DNA from 2 places in the Oceanobacillus sp. CAU 1775 genome. Region 1 is predicted to be linked to the other one. Evidence: a T-box and tRNA genes for the amino acid it is inferred to sense, from the RefSeq annotation. Region 1 holds a T-box; the other holds one or more tRNA genes.

Region 1 (10,172 bases):
AGTGTCGATCCAGCCGCAAATCCATATCTAGCAATGGCAGTGTTGTTAGCTGCTGGGTTAGATGGTGTGAAGAGTCAGCTGACAGCACCCGAACCAGTAAATCAAAATATTTATGCGATGTCTAAAGAGGAAAGAAAAGAAGCAGGGATCGGGGATTTGCCTTCTTCGTTAATAGAAGCCCTCGATTATTTAAAAGCAGATGATGTGATTAAGAACGCCTTAGGAGAACACTTATATAATCATTTTGTAAAAGCAAAACAAATAGAAGCAGATAATTTTCGCATCACCGTGCATCCGTGGGAGCGCGAGCAATATATGAAGCAGTATTAATGAGACATGGGGACGGTTCTCTTGTTGCAGTGAGTGCAACAGGAGAACCGTCCCCATGTTTCACTCTTGCTAAATAATCGGAAAATGCTATTATTGTATCTAACTTATAGAAAAGGAGTGAAAGAATGAGATTAATTGTTAAGTTATTACTTGGTATTATTATTGGTATTATTATTGGTTTAATTGCTCCCGAGTTTCTACTTCGAGGAATTGTTACTTTTAAAGATATTTTTGGACAATTTCTTAACTTTGCAATACCATTAATTATTGTCTTTTTCGTTGTTAGTGGGATTGCTAGTTTTGGTAAGGAATCAGGGAAAATGCTGGGTTATACTGCGGGGATTGCTTATGCATCAACAATTATCGCTGGAACTTTAGCATTTATTGTTGCTCTTTTAGTCCTTCCTTCAATCTTAAGTAATGGAGGGGCATCTGCTCAAGAAACTGTCGGATTTGAGGCTTTCTTTACTGTAGAAATTGATCCAATTATGGGTGTGATGACTGCGCTTGTCTTGGCATTCGTACTTGGAATTGGAATTACTCAACTCCCTAGCCCGACGATTAAAGGTTTTTTTGATGAAGGTAAGGAAATCATTGAGAAGATGATTTGGAAAGTTATCATTCCAATTTTACCATTTTATATTGGAAGCATTTTTGCAGAGATCGCTGCTGATGGTGCGGTTGTCGACACATTGCAAGCCTTTGGTCTTGTCCTTGTATTGGCTGTTGCTATGCATTGGGTCTGGCTGATTATTCTCTACGTAATCGCAGGTACATATACTGGAAAAAGTCCATTTTCCTCACTTAAAACGATGCTCCCTGCCTACTTTACTGGTTTAGGAACAATGTCGAGTGCAGCCACAATCCCAGTTACCGTTCGTTCTACCAAAAACAATAAAGTAAGTGATGCAGTTGCTGATGCAGCAGTTCCATTATCAGCTACCATTCACTTATCTGGGAGTACTATTACTCTAGTAACTTGTTCTGTAGCAGTCATGGCTTTAGCGAATAATATGGAACTACCGACATTTGGGTTGATGATGCCATTCATCCTTATGCTTGGTATTATTATGATCGCTGCTCCAGGCGTACCGGGTGGTGCTGTAATAGCTGCCTTAGGACTTTTAGGTACAATGCTTGGATTTGACGAAACAGCTCTCGGCCTAATGATTGCATTATATATGGCACAAGATAGCTTCGGTACCGCAGCTAACGTAACAGGCGATGGTGCCATTGCAATGATGGTAGATAAAATAGCAAATAAAAATAAATCTGCTTAAATGAGACATGGGGACGGTTCTAATGTTGCACTGAGTGCGACACGAGAACCGTCCCCATGTTTCATTCTACATTTCTTCTGGTGCTTGGATTCCTAATAGTCTTAGGCTTTCTTTTAGGACTATTTGAGTTGCGTGGACGAGGGATAGTCTTGCTTGTTTATGTTCTTCGTCATCTAAAATACGGACGGAGCCGTAGTATTTATTAAATGTTTTCGCTAATTCGAGTACATATTTGGCGATTTGAGATGGATCATTTCCTTTATGAGCTCGCCCTACTGTTTCTGGGAAATCGAGTAGATTTTTCACGATTGGCCATGCTGCTTCATCAGTAATTTTCGCTGATTCACTCTGTTCCACATAATTTCCTTTTCTTAAAATAGAGCTTGCACGGGCATGTGTATATTGGACGTAAGGCCCTGTTTCCCCCTCAAATTTGAGCATTTCTTCTAGAGAAAATTCCACATCGTTGAGACGGAAGTTTTTCAAATCATGAAAAATTACTGCGCCTGTTCCGACTTGATGGGCAACGGATTCTCTTGATGCCAGAGTTGGATTTTTATCCATAATATTTTGGTTTGCCAGCTGAATAGCGTCTTTCAATACATCCTCTAATAATACGACCTTCCCTTTTCTTGTGGACATTTTCTTTCCGTCTTTGAGCATCATTCCAAATGGTACATGCTCAAGTCCTTCATGCCAGTCAAAGCCCATTTTCTCTAGCACTGTAAAAATCTGCTTAAAGTGTAAGGCTTGTTCATTGCCGACTACATATAATGATTTTTTAAAATTATACGTATGCTGTCGATAAATTGCCGCAGCCAAGTCACGTGTCGCATATAATGTTGTGCCATCTCTTTTCTTGATTAAGCAAGGTGGTAAGTCATTTGGCATTTCGACTACTTTTGCACCGTCAGAGTCATTTATTAGCTGCTTATCTTCAAGTAATTTTACTACAGCATCCATTTTATCATTATAAAAAGCTTCCCCATGCGTTGAATCAAATTGCACGCCTAATAAATCATATATCTTCGAGAATTCCTTTAATGATTCCTCTCTAAACCATTTCCACAATTCTAAAGCTGACTCATCACCATCCTCTAAACGCTTAAACCATAATCTTCCTTCATCATTTAAATTTTCATCGGATTCTGCTTCCTCATGAAAACGCACATATAATTTCAATAACTCTTTAATCGGATTTTCTTTAACAAGTTGCTCATCTCCCCATTTTTTATAAGCAACAATTAACTTACCAAATTGCGTTCCCCAGTCACCCAAATGATTGATTCGTACAACTTGATAGCCACTTTTTTCAGCAATTAAAGCTAAAGAATTTCCAATCACTGTTGAGCGCAAATGTCCCATCGAAAAAGGCTTCGCAATATTTGGGGAGGAGAAGTCAATGGTGATGGTTTCTTGATTTCCAATTTCTATGTTTCCGAAGGCTGCTTTTTTCTTGAGCACTTCATCTATGACAGTAGCGGAAACTTCCTCTTGATTGAAATAAGCATTAATATACCCATTAACAACTTCTATCTTTTGAATGATCGTTGGTAATTTAAGCTTTTCAGCAAGTTCAGTTGCAATAATATTTGGAGATTTTCGGAAAACTTTGGCCAATTCAAAACAAGGAAAAGCTAAGTCTCCCATATTATTGTATTTTGGTTTCTCAATCATGCTTGAGATTTTTTCTAAATCTAACTCGTCTTTTAATTCGTCATGTAAAACTTTTGCAAATTCCTTTTTCATATTCATGCTCGTTTCCTCCTATAAAATTAAAAAACTCCCGCCTCTTTTTCATAAGAAAAGAGACGGGAGTTTTATTTTCCCGCGGTACCACTCAATTTGTTCATAGAAACCACTCTATTTGATAACGAGGCTCATCCCCGACCAACCCTACTAATGTTCAGGTAAGTATCTACAAAGTGCGGTTCACTACTCGCTTCATCATCAGGCTCCCACCATCCCTGATTCGCTTCATATCCACAAATAGTTACTCTCTTTGTCATCGACGTTAAAAATATAATTTAGTTTATTATAAGACTATTTCCAAAAAAAGCAAGAGCAAAGTGAGACATGGGGACGGTTCTCTTGTTGCACTGAATGCAACAGGAGAACCGTCCCCATGTTGCATTATTTCGAGTGAAACGCTACTTGCAGTTCACGAACTTTCTCTGCTAAGTCTTCAACTGGGCCATTCACAACTACGTCTCGAACGACTTCTTCTATTGGTAAGTTTCGAACACGTGAGGGTCCGACTCCCAACTCTGTTAACCACTCAACCAGCTGCTCTGATGAACTTGCATATACAATTCTACCTAAACCAACCCATCCATGAGCTGCGGCACACATCGGACAATGTTCTCCTGAAGTATAAACTGTTGCCAAGCTTCGTTCTTCTGGCGTCATATTCTCAGCTGCCCACCGGGCCAAAGCAAATTCTGGGTGCTGGGTGTGGTCACCACCTGCAACATGATTATGGTCTTCAGCTAGAACTTCGCCGTCTACAGAAACAAGTACAGATCCGAATGGCTCATCACCTTTTTCTAGAGCTGTTCTCGCTAGTTCTATGCAACGTTCTAAATGCTTGCGATCAATTTCTGTAATCATTCTGCCATCTCCCTCTAGATTTATTGAATATATTATCTACAAGCATACTATTCTACCTCTTATTTTTCAAAATTTTGAAGCGCCAAAAAACCCAACCTACACATATGTAAGTTGGGTTTAATGAGACATGAGGACGGTTCTCTTGTTGCACTGAGTGCGACAGGAGAACCGTCCCCATGTTGCATTTATATTAATGTGCGTGGTCTTCGAAGTCTCCTTCTAATTCAAGCGGAACTTCATCTTCTGTTCCGGGTTCAACAAGTAAGAACTGCCCCATCATGCCGGAGTCTTCATGCAATAATATATGACAATGGTACATTAGTGGATTATGCAAATCCTGATAATCGGCAAACTCAATTACAATTTTTACACTCGCACCTGATGGCACAAAAACAGTATCCTTCCTACCGCTTTCATATTCATTTGGTGGATCTCCGTTTACCTCTACCACGCGGAAGGCTGCCGTATGGACGTGGAAGTTATGCTCTGGGCCCATATTATTAATTTCCCAAACTTCTGTTGTACCTGCGCCGACAACTTCATCAATACGACTCATATCCATTTTCTTACCATTGATATCATTGTCACCAGTTAAAGTGAAATGTCTTATCGTAGGGTTCTCTGGTTCTTCAATCGGTGGCACACTAGAAATCTCGCGAGGCAAAGCTTCTGACTCTTCTAATTCAGGTGCTGCGACCATTTTTACCAAATCAAATTCCCCACTACCAATTCCAACATTCCCGTTAAAACTACGGAAAATAACTTCCTCGCCAGGTTCAAAATGAACAACAATTTCTGCACGCTCTCCAGGACTTAGCATTACTCGGTCTAACGTAATCGGTTCATTTAAAAGACCTACATCATTCCCGACAATATCGAATAGTCTATCATCCGTAAAACCAAAATTATATGCCCTTGTGTTCGACCCATTCAACACACGGAAACGAACTTTTTGTGTAGTGACTTCAAAATATGGATCATGGGTACCGTTAATTAATATTTCATCCCCCATAACACCATGAACACCTTCATATTCCATCGTCATTTGTCCGTCTTCTGTAAAATCTTTATCCTGTACAATTAATGGAATATCGTCCACTCCATATTCATGAGGTAATTTATCCGAATCCTCATCTTCAATGAGAAATAATCCAGATAGTCCCCAGTAAACATGTGGCCCAGTGTTCCCGTGTAGATGTGGGTGGTACCAGTTCGTAGCTGCTGGCTGGTCAATCGTCCAATGCGGTGACCATGTTTCACCATCTTCAATTATTTGATGTCCCCCACCATCCATTTCTGGAGGTAGCATCATGCCATGCCAATGTAACGTTGACGGTTCACCTAGATCGTTATTCACATCAAAAGAAACTTTATCTCCACGTTCCACACGAACGGTTGGACCAAGATAAGTTCCATTGATTCCCGCAGTGTCTGTCATCACCCCGGAGAAAAATTCTGTCTGTCCTTGTGCCATTGTTAGGTCAAAATGTTTTGTACCGTCAGCTTCTATGGTAGGTTCCGCAAGCTCCGGTATTTTCAAAGGATTCTTAAATTCCAATTCCCCAACATTCGTGACAAGGTCGTTATTACTACAACCAACTAAAAAGAATATGAATAAAACAATGACTGTAAATTTATGTTGTATTTTCAATCTATATTAAACTTCCTCTCTGTAATCTAGGTTTCACTAACTCTTCTATTTTAACCTATTTTCACGTTGAGTAGGTAGATGATGATTTAACAATTTTATGAAACATGGGGACGGTTCTCTTGTTGCATTTATTGCGACATGAGAACCGTCCCCATGTCGCATGAATCAAAACTCTGATAAACTTAGGGGACTATATAATATTAGGTGATGAAATGACAAATGTAGTGAAGGTCTCGGTTAGAAATTTAGTTGAATATGTGTATCGTAGTGGGAGCATTGAGTCTGGATTTCGCACTGCTTCATCGATGACGGAAGGAACTCGCATCCATCAAATCATCCAAAAAAGTTATAAGGAAAAGGATGAGAAAGAAGTTTTTCTGGTAACAGAAATTCCTTATGATGATTTCGTTGTTCGTGTGGATGGACGTTGCGATGGATTACTTTATAACGAAGATGCCATAACCATTGATGAGATAAAATCCACTGCCCTCGAATTGGACGACATTCAGGAAGATTCCTATCCTGTACACTGGGCACAGGCTATTTTTTATGGCTACATTTATGCTGGGGACCATGATTTATCTGAGGTTACGATCCAACTTACCTATGTTCAAGTAAAGACGCTCGAACAGAAAAAATTTCAGCGACTGATGACTTATGAAGAAATGGAGACCTTCGTTAATCGTGTAATTGAAGAATATGCAACGTTTTTAAGAGTGAGAATCAATCATAAGAACAGGCGGAATGAAACGAGCAAGATACTTAAGTTCCCATTTGAAACCTACCGTGAAGGCCAGCGAAAACTAGCAGGCTCCGTATATAAAACTATCGTCGACAAGAAAACATTGTTTGCAAGTGCATCTACTGGGATTGGTAAAACCATTTCTACAATTTTCCCCGCTGTTAAAGCAATTGGCGAGGGCAAATTAGAGAAGATGTTCTATTTGACTGCGAAGACAATTACTAGAACAGCAGCAGAAGAAGCATTTCGTTTACTAATTGATCAAGGGCTAGATATTCATGTCTTAACAATTACCGCTAAAGATAAAATTTGTTTTCAAGAAAAACCGATTTGTACAAGCAAGGATTGTCCTTTTGCAAATGGCTTTTATGATCGGATTAACGGAGCTATTATTGATATTTTAGAGAATGAGAGGCTGATAGATCGGGGAATGATTGACCAGTACGCTAGAAAGCACACGGTTTGTCCTTTTGAGTTTTCTATTGAATTGGCGTACGCAGTTGATGCAATCATTTGTGATTATAATTATATATTTGATCCGAGAGTCTCACTAAAACGTTTGATGGAAGATCAGAAAAAGCAAACGGCCATCCTCGTAGATGAAGCACATAACTTAGTGGACCGCGCGAGAGAAATGTATTCAGCCGAAATTTATAAATCTAATTTTCTACAATTAAGTCGGGAATTTAAAGGGAGTTCACTGGCTAAAGCTGCGAAGGCAATCAATGACCACTTATTGCAAGTAAAGAAATCCGAGGACTATTTGCGAAAAGACCTGGATAAAGAGCTAGTGGAGCTACTCGATGCATTCATTATCGAGGCCGAAACTCTGCTTGTGCAGCAAGAGCACGAATTATTACTGGAAACGTATTTTGCTGCGAAAGCTTTTGTGAACATAGCTGAACTATACAATGACCAATTTATTAGTTATGTGGAAGTGCAGAAGAGTGAAGTGAGAATGAAGTTATTTTGCCTAGATCCATCCGAACAGATCCTAAAAATGGGAAAAGGCTTCAAAGGCAGAGTATTCTTTTCTGCCACTTTAAGTCCTGCAGGTTATTATATGGATTTACTAGGTGGGCAGCCAGATGATTATGTCGTTTCCATCCCCTCCCCTTTTGCGAGAGAAAATACAGAAGTAATCATTCAACCACTTTCCACAAGGTACAGAGACAGAGATCAGACAATAGAGCCTATGGTAGATTTTTTTAAAAATGTAATCGATAAAAAGCACGGAAACTTCCTTGTCTTCTTCCCGTCCTATCAATACATGAGAAATGCGTATGAACAATTTATCGAGCATTATCCTGACGAGTCAACGATTATTCAGGATGTTGGGATGTCTGAAATGGAAAGGGAAGAATTTTTGGCAGCGTTTAGTACTGAGCGTACGAGCCGATTGGTTGGTTTTGCCGTACTCGGTGGAATTTTCTCTGAAGGTGTGGATCTAAAAGGTGACAGACTACAAGGTGTCATTGTAGTTGGAGTTGGCATGCCACAGATTGGTTTCGAAAGGGATATTATAAAGAATTACTTCCAATCAGTTGGTAAAAATGGCTTTGATTATGCTTATGTATACCCGGGGATGAATAAAGTGCTGCAAGCAGGCGGGAGACTGATACGTACTGACTCTGATACTGGTGTCATTGCTTTAGTGGATGATCGATTTTTACAACAGAAATATCAAGCCTTGTTGCCTTATGAATGGCAGCATTATCGGGTTGGGCTGTAAGATTTTTATGAATAGGTTTGGTTCAAAATTAATCCATCACTTTTCACCCAGAAGAAATCTGCTTGATACATCAGTAAGAAATAAAACTATATTGCTAAGGTAAGCGAAAACATTATTTATCAAACTTTTAATTGATGATTATTTTGTTCCGCTTCCTTAGCTTCTTTTTTCTTTTTCCTAAGAAAATGCCCAACCCAAAATGAAAAAATAGCTAAAACAATAAAACCAACTATTTTAAACAAAACAGAACTTAAATTCATCATAAAACTGGATGCTAGAATTAGAATCAATACGTAAATAATGGCCACTGTTAACTCGAATTTTTTGTAAACCTTTAAACTATTCATTTTAAATCCCCCCTTCGATTAGTAATTTCACCTCCCTTGCGCTTAAACCTGGAGGGTCTGTAAATAGTATGATGGGTTTAAAAACAGCTGTGATTTCACTACCTATTACCAACTCTCTATAATCTATTTCCTCACCATCTGCATTTGTTATCACGGCATCTTCTAAATTTAGTGATGCTCGTTTGTAAGTTGAATTTAATAATTTGTTACTTTCAATCCAAATAAATGTGTCTGTATCCTTTTCAGTAATTGTAAATGTCTCTTCTTTTAGTAATTCCACGAGTATAAACAAAACTCCTGCTGATAATATTATTATTAAGAAAATCTTTGCGAATTTGTTTTTCATATTAGTTAGTCATCTCCATTTATGGGAAAGAGCGGCCCAGATGATTACAGAAGTAAACTAAACGTTATAACGAACACTCCAGCTTTTCGGAAATTGAATTTTATTAGCATAAGCATAGCGAATTAGCTGCCCGTGATGTTGTACCTCATGTTCTAATAAATCAATTAGTAAATTATTGTTTATTTTAGTTCTATCATTAGCTTGCAAAAAGCTCTCTATATTTCTATGCGTTTCTTTCAATTTGTTACTTATTAGAGTTTTATCATTTGTCTCAGCTAGACTACAATTAAACCCTTCCCATTGACCAAATTTTAAAGCTTTTAAATAGCTTTCTCTTGCCCCAATAATACAGTAAGCCTGTTCTCCAATTGTATTTGAAGGTACATCTAAAATTCTTAATCCTAAACAATCTTCATTTATATGATTATAAAATTCATCTGTTAAACTTAAAGCTTGTAAAACTCTCTCTTTTAATATTTCCATTCATGTTTCCTCCGACTTTTAACTTTGTGAGAAAAGCACCCAATCGTTGAAGAAGTAACCAATCACTCTTTTACTACCAGTTCAAAAGACTCCTCATTATCATCCCATTTAACTTTTACACTGACCACCGTATCTTCCGTCATAATTAAGCCGCCTTCACTACCACCTAATGATTTAAACTCTTTAGTAGTGACAGGTTCATCAAAGGTCATCGACGAGCTTCCACCACCAGTTGACCCAAGTTTATATTCATAATTTAAATGTTCCATTGAAGCTATTTCATCTAAATCTCCTTTGTAAATTAACGTAAAGTTATATTGATCTTTACTTGAATACGCCTCTTGTTCCCTTTTTTCTGTGGCTTCGTATTCTAGCTCTGCCCTCCAGTACTCTCCCTCTCCAACAAATTGATAGCTATGTTCGGTTATATCTTCGTTGTTTGAACAGGCACTTATTAACAACATAAATAGGAGTAAAAAAATTAAGCGTTTCATTAGAGAACCCCCTCTCTATAATTATTTTACTGTTATTTATTTATCATTAATAAACAATTCTGTCCTGTGGTATAAATTTAACAAAAGTAGTGTTTTTCATTTTTCAAGTATTGCACCCGTTACCTGAACAGAGTAATTAACTTTTCTTTTCATTCTC
Region 2 (10,172 bases), on a different contig from region 1:
AATCATTTTGCTTTACCTGATAATTTATTGTTTCAAAGCCTGGTAATTGTATACGTTGTCCAATTGTTAACTGTGTTGGTGAAATAGAAGGATTCGATTGGAAAATTAAATCGATGGGGATGTTAAATAATTGGCTATAAAACCAAAAAGAGTCTCCTCGTTGAACATAAACTTCCATATAATCTCTCCTTTAATTAACTAATTAATCGTATGAAATAAGAATTAATTTATTACAGTAAACATAAAATAAAAAATTCATGAATTCGCGAATATTTATACATGAATGGGCCACAAAAACACTTGTAATACACATAATAAAAGGAGGGATATTATGGACAAGAACAACAATCGTAATAACAACCGCAATAACGAGCAAAACAGAAACAAAAATAATCAAAATAATAACGAAGAAGTAGTTAATGTAGAATTCGCGGACGAAAACGAATTCAATGTTGAAAATAACAATCGTAACAATAGAAACAACAACGATAGACAGAATAACAACAGACAGAACAACAATAACAACAACAATCGATAATAATAAAACCAGTCTCAATTTCACTTGAGACTGGTTTTATTATTATTGGATGATTTCTACAAGCGGTACTGTGAAAAAATGATTAAATTTATACCTCTCTAATGAAGTTCAACCACTTTAGAATAAGAAAAGTATATTTCCGAAGCGGATTTATTCACAAAAAATAAATTAGTTTACACAACGCTAATATTTTAATATAAATTGTCTTATATCTTTCATAAACTCATTTGTCGCATTTGAGCGATTCATGTTGTATTATGTTATACTTAAGCATATGTATATTTTAGGAGTAGACAAATGAATAAACTTATGAAAGAAACGAAACAAAAAAATAAAGTATTGCCGTTTATTCCTGATGGAGACTTCTATTTTTCTAAAGGCGTAGAAGCATTTCAAAAGAAAAAGTTCGATTATTCATTGAAATGGTTAAAGAAAGCCGTAGAAGCCAAACCTGACAACCCACTTTATAATTGTCAGATGTCAATTGTTTATACAGAAATCGGCTCTTACCACTCCGCTAATCAGTTATTAAATAATGTCCTGCAGACGAGTAACTATGTCGACTGCTATTATTTGCTTGCAAACAATTATGCCCATCTTGGACTTCTAGCTGATGCAAATAAATTTGCTCAACTATATTTAGAAAAAGAACCTGACGGCGATTTTAGTGAAGAAGCATACACATTGCTTGATTTGATTGATTTTGAAATGGAAGAATATGAAGACGATGACTGGTTACTTGAGGAAGAAGATGACCTTCTAAAATACCAGGAAACCGTTTTTTACTATATGGAAAATGGTGAGTGGGATAAAGCGATGCCACTCATAGAAGAAATGCTTCTTTTATTCCCAGACTATTTAGTTGTAAAGCATGATTATGCTCAAGCACTTTTTTATACTGGTGAGAAGGAAAAAGCAATTCAACTTGAACAAAAAATACTTGATGAAGTAGAACATTCTTTACAGAGTAATTTAAACCTAGCACTATTTTATTATGAAACAGATCAAATGGATGTGTATGAGAAGATAATTAAAAAAGTAATGAATATATATCCACTTCATACAGACCAACAAATAAAATTGGCAGGGATCCTTTCTAAAACAGGAAAGTACAAAGCTGCATATGACCGTTTTAAAACCATTAACAAAAGCTATGCGAGAGGGCATCTGTCTTATTATAAATGGTATAGCCTTGCAGCATATCATATTGGTAAGGAAGAAACTGCAATTGACTTGTGGGAGGAAGGATGTTTGAAGCATAGAGCTTTATTAAATCATGACTTTCCATGGACAGATTAACAAGGCAGATTAATAGACAATTCGACCCTTAAATAATAAGCTATAGATACAGAATATAATTAAAATGAGGCGATATAAATGAGCGAAGAACGTATATATGACGTAATCATAGCTGGTGCTGGACCAGCAGGAATGACTGCAGCGGTTTATGCATCTAGAGCTAACTTAGACACTTTAATGATTGAACGTGGAATCCCTGGTGGTCAAATGGCTAATACGGAAGATGTTGAAAACTATCCTGGCTATGATCATATATTAGGCCCTGATTTATCGAATAAAATGTTTGAACATGCGAAGAAATTCGGTGCAGAATATGCATATGGAGATATTAAAGAAGTTACCGATAACGGTGATTTAAAAACAATAGTTGCTGGAGATAAAGAATATAAAACAAAAACTTTAATTATTGCAACTGGTGCACAGTACAAAAAGCTTGGAATTCCTGGAGAAGAAGAATTAGCTGGACGTGGAGTTTCTTATTGTGCAGTTTGTGATGGTGCATTCTTTAAACAAAGAAACCTTGTTGTAGTTGGTGGGGGAGACTCTGCAGTAGAAGAGGGCGGATATTTAACGCGTTTTGCTGATAAAGTTACCGTCATTCACCGACGTGATGAGCTACGTGCTCAGAAAATCTTACAAGATCGTGCATTTGCGAATGAGAAAATGGATTTCATCTGGGATACAACCGTTACTGCAATTAACGGACCAGAAGGAAAAGTAAGTAGTGTAACATTAAAGAACACGAAAACAGGCGAAGAAACAGAATTACAAACAGATGGAGTCTTCCCATATATCGGAATGGATCCATTGAGTGAGCCTTTCACATCATTAGGAATTACAAATGGTGAAGGATATATTGAGACAGACGAAAACATGGCAACAAAGATTCCTGGCATCTTTGCAGCTGGTGACATTCGAGCGAAAAAGCTAAGACAGATCGTAACAGCAACTGGCGATGGTAGTATTGCTGCTGAAGAAGCGATCGGTTATATAGAGAAATTACCTAAAACTGCGAAGAATGTTTAATAAAAGTGGAAATTTACGAAAAAGTCATTACTTTTTAACCCTACTGTAATGGATTCGAAACAAAGTTGGGGTACACTATATATAACTAATTGACCCCCTTTTAATAGATAAATTAGTTTTTCGCACAGGTTGCTATGACCTGTGCATTTTTTTTGAGCAAAAATGCTTCATAAAATTGGATGATTGTCGTTAGCGAATGATTCATAGTATACTTAAAGAGAAAGCATTTTAAAACTTACATTACGAAAAGCTATATACAAAAAATGAATCCTTATAAGGGGAGCGATAATTATGACAGAGATAGATAAAACGCAAGAATCGGAAACAAGATTGGTTATTATTACGGGAATGTCTGGTGCAGGTAAAACGGTTGCCGTACAAAGCTTTGAAGATTTAGGCTATTATTGCGTAGATAATTTACCTCCTACTTTATTACCGAAGTTTTTAGAACTAATGAAGGATTCAACAAATAACGTAACCAAAGTCGCACTTGTAATGGATTTGCGAGGCCGTGAATTTTTTGATAGTTTATTTGAAGCACTTGATAAACTTAATGAAGAAAATTGGTTAAAAGAACATATATTATTCTTAGATGCAAAAGATACAGCATTAGTAAGTCGTTACAAAGAGACGAGACGTTCTCACCCATTAGCAGTAGGCGGATCGCCACTTAAAGGTATTAGTCAAGAGCGTGAAATTCTTGATGAACTTAGAGGTAGAGCGCAACGAATTATTGATACAACTGATTTAAAACCACGTGAGTTACGAGATAAAATTTTAAAAAAATATGCTCAGGAAGATCAAGAAATCTTTTCAATAAATATGGTTTCATTTGGATTTAAATATGGACTGCCAATTGATGCAGATCTTGTTTTTGATGTACGCTTCTTACCAAACCCACATTATGTCGGTCATCTACAGCCCTTAACAGGATTAAATCCAGAAGTAAGTACGTATATTTTTAAGTGGTCAGATACACAAAAATTTGTGGAAAAAATATTGGATCTTTTAGTATTTACACTGCCACAATATAAGAAAGAAGGAAAGTCACAGCTGGTAATTGCAATTGGTTGTACTGGCGGTCAACATCGTTCTGTAGCACTTGCAGAACACTTCTCTACACTATTATCGCCAAATTACATCACGCATGTCAGTCACCGCGATATTGACAAGAGAAAGGGAAGTTAATATGAACGACAAAAAGAAACAGAAGGTTGTCGTTGTTGGCGGGGGAACTGGCATGCCAGTACTTCTCCGTGGATTAAAAAACTACCCAATTGACCTAGTTGCTATTGTTACAGTTGCTGATGATGGTGGGAGTACTGGGAGACTAAGAACGGAATTTGAAATCCCAGCTCCAGGAGATATTCGAAACGTCATTGCAGCACTTTCCGATGCAGAACCAATGTTAATTAAATTATTTCAACATCGCTTTGACGGTGGAAACGGACTAACTGGCCATTCTTTAGGCAATTTATTACTAGCAGCTATGACATCGGTAACTGGTGGATTCTACGATGGGATAAAAGAAATTTCTCGTGTACTAAATGTTAAGGGAAAAATCTACCCAATTTCCACAGAAAACTTATCGCTTCATGCAAGAATGGAAGACGGGACAATTGTTTCAGGAGAGTCAAATATTCCCCTGTCAAACAAGAGGATTGATGAAGTTTATTTAAGCCCACAACCAGCAAAGCCGTTCGTAAATGCAGTGCAGGCGATTGTTGATGCAGATTTAATCGTCATTGCCCCTGGAAGTTTATATACGAGTATTATGCCGAATTTGATTGTACCTAGTGTACAAGAGGCGTTAGAAATAACAAATGCTAAAATAGTATATGTCTGTAATTTAATGACACAATACGGGGAAACTACGGGATACACTGCTTCTGATCATGTGGAAGCAATTAACCGACACATCGGTAGCGGTATTTTACAATCAATTGTTGTACATAACGAGCCCATTCAACAGACCATCAGACAAAAATATGCTGAAGAGAATGCTGAACCAGTAGTTTATGACATTGAACGATTACTCTCCTTAGGATTAGAAATCATTGAGGGAGATATCATAAAAAAACCTCATCATACTGTAAGACACGATACAGAAAAGATAGCAAAACTACTGTATTCTCTTTTACAAAAATAAACGCTTGAGAATGAGATAATAGGGAGGTGAAGCTAATGTCGTTTGCTTCTGAAATTAAGAAAGAATTAACTGGTATGGAAACAGAAAAAGAAGAACAAATTGCTGAGTTGTCCGCATTGATTCGAATGAATGGCGTAGTTTCCTTTTCAAGACACCATTACACACTCGATGTTCAAACCGAAAATGCAGCAATTGCAAGAAGAATCTATACCTTAATAAAAGCAAATTTTACCCAAACGATTGAAATATTAGTACGAAGAAAAATGAAGCTTAAAAAGAATAATATTTACATTGTGCGTATGAAAGATGATGCAATTTCCTTCCTAAAAGAATTAAAAATAATGGAAGATCCTCATCAAACAATACAAGCAATTTCACCAGAAATAATTAATAATACCGATACAAAGAGAGCATACCTACGAGGTGCTTTTCTAGCTGGTGGTTCCATTAATAATCCAGAAACATCATCTTATCATCTTGAAATCTATAATTTTCACGAGGAGCATAATAACTCTTTGAGTGAATTATTAAATACATTTGGCTTAAGATCCCGAACTTTAGAAAGAAAGCATGGTTTTATCGTTTATATAAAAGAAGCTGAAAAAATCACAGAGTTTCTAAGTTTAATTGGTGCGCATAACGCTTTATTTAGATTTGAGGATGTTCGTATTGTTCGTGACATGCGGAATTCTGTAAATCGTCTCGTGAATTGTGAAACAGCCAATCTGAATAAAACAATTGGTGCAGCGTTTCGCCAGATTGAAAACATAAAGTTAATTGAACGTACGGTAGGACTCGAGCAGCTTCCTGAAAAGCTTCAAGAAATCGCACTTTTGCGAATGGAGCATGAGGATGTTTCTTTGAAAGAACTTGGTGAATTAGTAAGCAATGGCAAGATTTCTAAATCTGGTGTTAATCATCGATTGAAAAAAATTGATGAATATGCAGATAAAATTAGACAAGGGGAATTAATTACGAAATAGAAGATGATAAAAGTCCACTTTTTGTAACCTCGCATTTTTATACCCAGTCTACACGCAACTCGCTTTCCGTTTAAGTTTTGGGAAAGCGAATTGTTATTAGGCGTTAGTAATAGCAACTTACTAATATGAGAAAATGGCAAATGATAATATTTCAATTTGGAAAAAATATACAAAATTAAGTACAAAATGTAATAATTTTGTTTTATCGTTCTCATAATTTTTATTTCATGCTATAATACAAATAATTAGTAATTAAAATTTATGTAACGCAATAAGATAAACTGAAAAAGCAGTTTGGACTGCTTTTTTGAATACTGAATAATGTTAGCGTTTTCTATAACTCAGGGAGGATGAGTGGAGTTGGTTGAGAATACAGTAAAGATAGAGTTAGAAACAGGATTACAGGCACGTCCTGCTGCACAATTTGTGCAAGAAGCAAATCGATATTCTTCGCATTTATTTTTAGAAAAAGATGGTAAAAAAGTGAATGCCAAGAGTATTATGGGCTTAATGAGTTTAGCGATTGCTAATGGTGAAGAAATTAAAATCATAGCAGATGGGCCTGATGAAGAAATAGCAATGAACCATTTAGTCTCCTTCGTAACAAAAGGATAATTGAAGGTTATATGAAAACAAGCGCAATCCCGTTAAATGTTAGGGGATGCGCTTATTTTATTGTGCTTTTTAAAAGCATTTATTATTGATTAGGTTCATAAATATCCCATGCCGTTTTTAGTGAGTCTACCACAAAGTCTGAAACCTCTTCAATGTCAATATTATCTGTTACTACTTTTGAGTGATGTTCTTCATATATTGGTTGTCTCTTATAATACAACTCTTTCATTTCTTCATCGTTTTTCCCTTTAAGAACTGGACGACTTTCGATTAAAATATTTGCTCTTTCTTTCCAAGAATCCCATGATAAATCAAGATAAAATACAATACTCTTGGAGAGACACAGTTCTCTAATTTCTTTCTGTAAAAAAGCTCCGCCACCCAAAGAAATTACTTTTAATCGTTGGTTACAAAATTCTGTAATCATTTCTTTTTCTTTTTCTCTAAAAGTAGCTTCTCCGTACTCTTGAAAAATTTGTGTCGTTGGCATTTGAAATTCTTTTTCAATTTCCTGATCAATATCAATGAAATCCCGGTAAAGTTTCCTTGCGATGGATTTCCCAATCGTCGTTTTACCTACCCCCATAAAGCCAATTAAAACTATATTTTTCTGTCTAAGTGCAACCTGATTAAAAACCATACAACAATCCTCTTCCTACTAATATATTTATATTTTTTAGATATTCTAAAGTTTATTATTGAGTTTTTCTAATTGAAGAATGAGAAGACTAAAATGAGCTTCAGAAATATACGGAGACTCCAGCGGGAGGAAGCTCACCAGCCGCCCGCCAAGCGTGCGTATATTTCCGAAGCGGGTTTATCCTCTCAACAATATTTAACTTTAACAGCGCTAATCTTTAGTTAAACAGTATAATTACAATAATATCTACTTCATAGTATAATCCATCTTTGTTTATATGTAAAAACGGTTCGGATTATCAATAGGAGATAATCCGAACCGTTAAGTGTTCTTAATGAAGCTATTCATTTAGATTCTGATAAATTACTTCGCTTCTTCGTTACGTTCTAAAATTTTGTCAATCAAACCGTACTCAACTGAACGTTGTGCAGTCATGAAGTTATCACGTTCTGTATCACGTTCAATTGTTTCCATAGGCTGTCCAGTCTTGTCAGCTAAAATTTCATTCATACGTCTTTTAATTTCAATAATACGTTTCGCATGAATTTCAATATCAGTTGCTTGACCTTGTGTGCCACCTAATGGCTGGTGAATCATAATTTCACTGTTTGGTAATGCAAAACGTTTACCTTTTTCACCAGCAGCTAGTAGGAAAGCTCCCATAGATGCTGCCATTCCAATACAAATTGTTGATACGTCAGATTTAATGAAGTTCATCGTATCGTAGATTGCCATACCAGCTGTAATCGATCCACCTGGTGAGTTGATGTAAAGAGAGATATCTTTTCCTGGATCTTCAGCTTCTAAGAATAGTAGCTGTGCAACAATTGAGTTTGCAACGTTATCATCGATCCCGCTTCCTAGTAAAATAATACGGTCCTTCAAAAGTCTTGAATAAATATCATATGCACGTTCCCCGCGGTTTGTTTGTTCAATAACTGTAGGTACTAAATTCATAAACAAATTCCTCCTAGTAAACAAATTTTCTTTGTAAATCTAATTTTATCATATATCATTGGTCAATGAAGGTCAAACAAAAACGTTCAATAAAAAAAGAACTATATCCAAGCTTTCCCATTTCTAATATTTATAAACCGAATTGCTTTTTTATCCATAGATTCAAGCTTGTAAGAGATTTGGATAAAGGTTATAATATGGATTGTGTAATTTTTCGTTGGATAATCGAATTTTAACGAAGTTTCATTTTTGCGCCCATAGCTCAGCTGGATAGAGCACTAGTTTCCGGTACTAGGTTTGTCGGGGGTTCGAATCCCTCTGGGCGTGTTATACTAATAGATGAGCAAGTGAAAAGTATTTCTTTTCACTTGTTTTTTTATGCGTTTTAACTATTAATTTTTATTCTACTTATCATTTCTGCGATATTTCTTTTCTTATAATTTCTCTTGCCAGTCGATCAGCAATGTAATTTTCTTTCTCAGGAATCCATTTAATAAAGAAATAAGGAAAATCTTTCTTTAACTCTCGAATCTCTGTTAAAAAGGAAGAAAAGATATGATTTTTTGTGTGGTCCTTCTCAATTGTGTCAACAACTACTTTAGAATCTGTACGAAAAGAAAGTATTTCTTCAGGAAAGTTTTTCTTGCAAATTTCTAATGCTTTTATAACTGCGAGAAACTCTGCTTCATGGTTGGAAAGGTTCTCTTGAAAGAAACTATACTCATGAATTTCTTTATTCTTTTTTATCGCAATCCCCATGCCACTAGGCCCAGGGTTACCTCGTGAAGCTCCATCTGTATAAACTTCAATCAATCAATAGCAACCTCCTTATGAACAATACTTATAGAATATTATAAGCTATTTGTTATTTTAAGTAAAAATCTAAAACAAATTTGAAGTAGCAAGAATGCTGTTATATAACCTTTGTTTTGTTGTTTTTTCTTTTATTAGGAAAATAAACAAGACATATAATATTAAATGACTTGCCATATTAATTAATATTCAGTATATTATAAACACAGAGTACTCCAACTTCGAGGGGGGATGGTATGTCAGAAGTAATTTTAGAACTTAAAGAATTAAGTACTCATTTTTTTACAGATAGTGGAGAAATCCCTGCGGTGGATAAAGTTAGCTTTAAAGTTCATAAAGGAGAAGTAGTCGGAATTGTAGGAGAGTCTGGGAGTGGAAAGAGTGTTACTTCACTTTCAGTCATGCAATTAGTTCCAAGCCCACCAGGTCGGATCGTCGGCGGGGAAGTGAATTTTAAAGGTCAAGATATAGCACATGCATCTGAAAAGAAAATGAAACAAATTCGCGGTAATGAAATTTCGATGATTTTCCAAGAGCCAATGACATCATTAAATCCATTATTTACAATTGGAAATCAGATGCGAGAAGCAATTCGTATTCACCAAAAGGTCAGTAAGAAGTTTGCAACTCAAAAAGCGATTGAAATGCTTAAAATGGTAGGTATTCCAAGAGCAGAAGCTATTGTAAATGAATATCCTCACCAATTATCGGGTGGAATGCGTCAGCGTGTAATGATAGCGATGGCTATGTCTAGTGATCCAGAACTTTTAATAGCGGATGAGCCAACGACAGCATTAGACGTGACGATTCAAGCGCAGATATTGGACTTAATGAAGAACTTAAATAAAGAAGAAGATACAAGTATTCTACTCATTACACATGATTTAGGTGTTGTTGCAGATATTTGCGATAGGGTAGTTGTAATGTACTCTGGACAAGTTGTAGAACAAGGCACAAAACGTGAAATTTTAAAAGATCCACAGCACCCATATACACAAGGACTAATTAAATCACTACCCAAAATTCATGGAAGAGATGAAAAATTATACTCAATTCCAGGAACGGTAGCACGTCCAAAGGTTGGGCAGGTAGGATGTAGATTTGCTCCACGCTGTGAGTTCGCTTTTGATAGATGTTTTAATGAAAATCCTG

Evidence for each region. A T-box is a leader RNA that pairs with one kind of tRNA and senses whether it is charged. The one in region 1 lies ahead of argS (arginine--tRNA ligase), so its partner is inferred to be a tRNA-Arg.
Region 2: it encodes a tRNA-Arg, which carries the amino acid that the T-box ahead of argS (arginine--tRNA ligase) is inferred to sense. The anticodon was not compared.

What each region holds. Positions count from the first base shown of each region.
Region 1 is NZ_JBTLRO010000001.1:168,204-178,375, reverse strand. It holds gene glnA (type I glutamate--ammonia ligase) at 1-330, shown strand, start outside; gene ACXYMZ_RS00880 (dicarboxylate/amino acid:cation symporter) at 456-1,610, shown strand; gene argS (arginine--tRNA ligase) at 1,677-3,365, opposite strand; T-box leader at 3,415-3,628, opposite strand; gene ACXYMZ_RS00870 (nucleoside deaminase) at 3,744-4,220, opposite strand; gene ACXYMZ_RS00865 (multicopper oxidase family protein) at 4,411-5,871, opposite strand; gene ACXYMZ_RS00860 (ATP-dependent DNA helicase) at 6,084-8,345, shown strand; gene ACXYMZ_RS00855 (hypothetical protein) at 8,465-8,692, opposite strand; gene ACXYMZ_RS00850 (hypothetical protein) at 8,694-9,038, opposite strand; gene ACXYMZ_RS00845 (hypothetical protein) at 9,096-9,521, opposite strand; gene ACXYMZ_RS00840 (hypothetical protein) at 9,584-10,015, opposite strand.
Region 2 is NZ_JBTLRO010000003.1:283,964-294,135, forward strand. It holds gene ACXYMZ_RS07535 (M14 family metallopeptidase) at 1-178, opposite strand, end outside; gene ACXYMZ_RS07540 (hypothetical protein) at 332-538, shown strand; gene ACXYMZ_RS07545 (tetratricopeptide repeat protein) at 836-1,837, shown strand; gene trxB (thioredoxin-disulfide reductase) at 1,916-2,863, shown strand; gene rapZ (RNase adapter RapZ) at 3,155-4,051, shown strand; gene ACXYMZ_RS07560 (gluconeogenesis factor YvcK family protein) at 4,053-5,012, shown strand; gene whiA (DNA-binding protein WhiA) at 5,048-5,995, shown strand; gene ACXYMZ_RS07570 (HPr family phosphocarrier protein) at 6,356-6,610, shown strand; gene ACXYMZ_RS07575 (shikimate kinase) at 6,693-7,250, opposite strand; gene clpP (ATP-dependent Clp endopeptidase proteolytic subunit ClpP) at 7,614-8,207, opposite strand; tRNA gene ACXYMZ_RS07585 (tRNA-Arg) at 8,459-8,534, shown strand; gene ACXYMZ_RS07590 (ribonuclease HI family protein) at 8,619-9,020, opposite strand; gene ACXYMZ_RS07595 (ABC transporter ATP-binding protein) at 9,257-10,172, shown strand, end outside.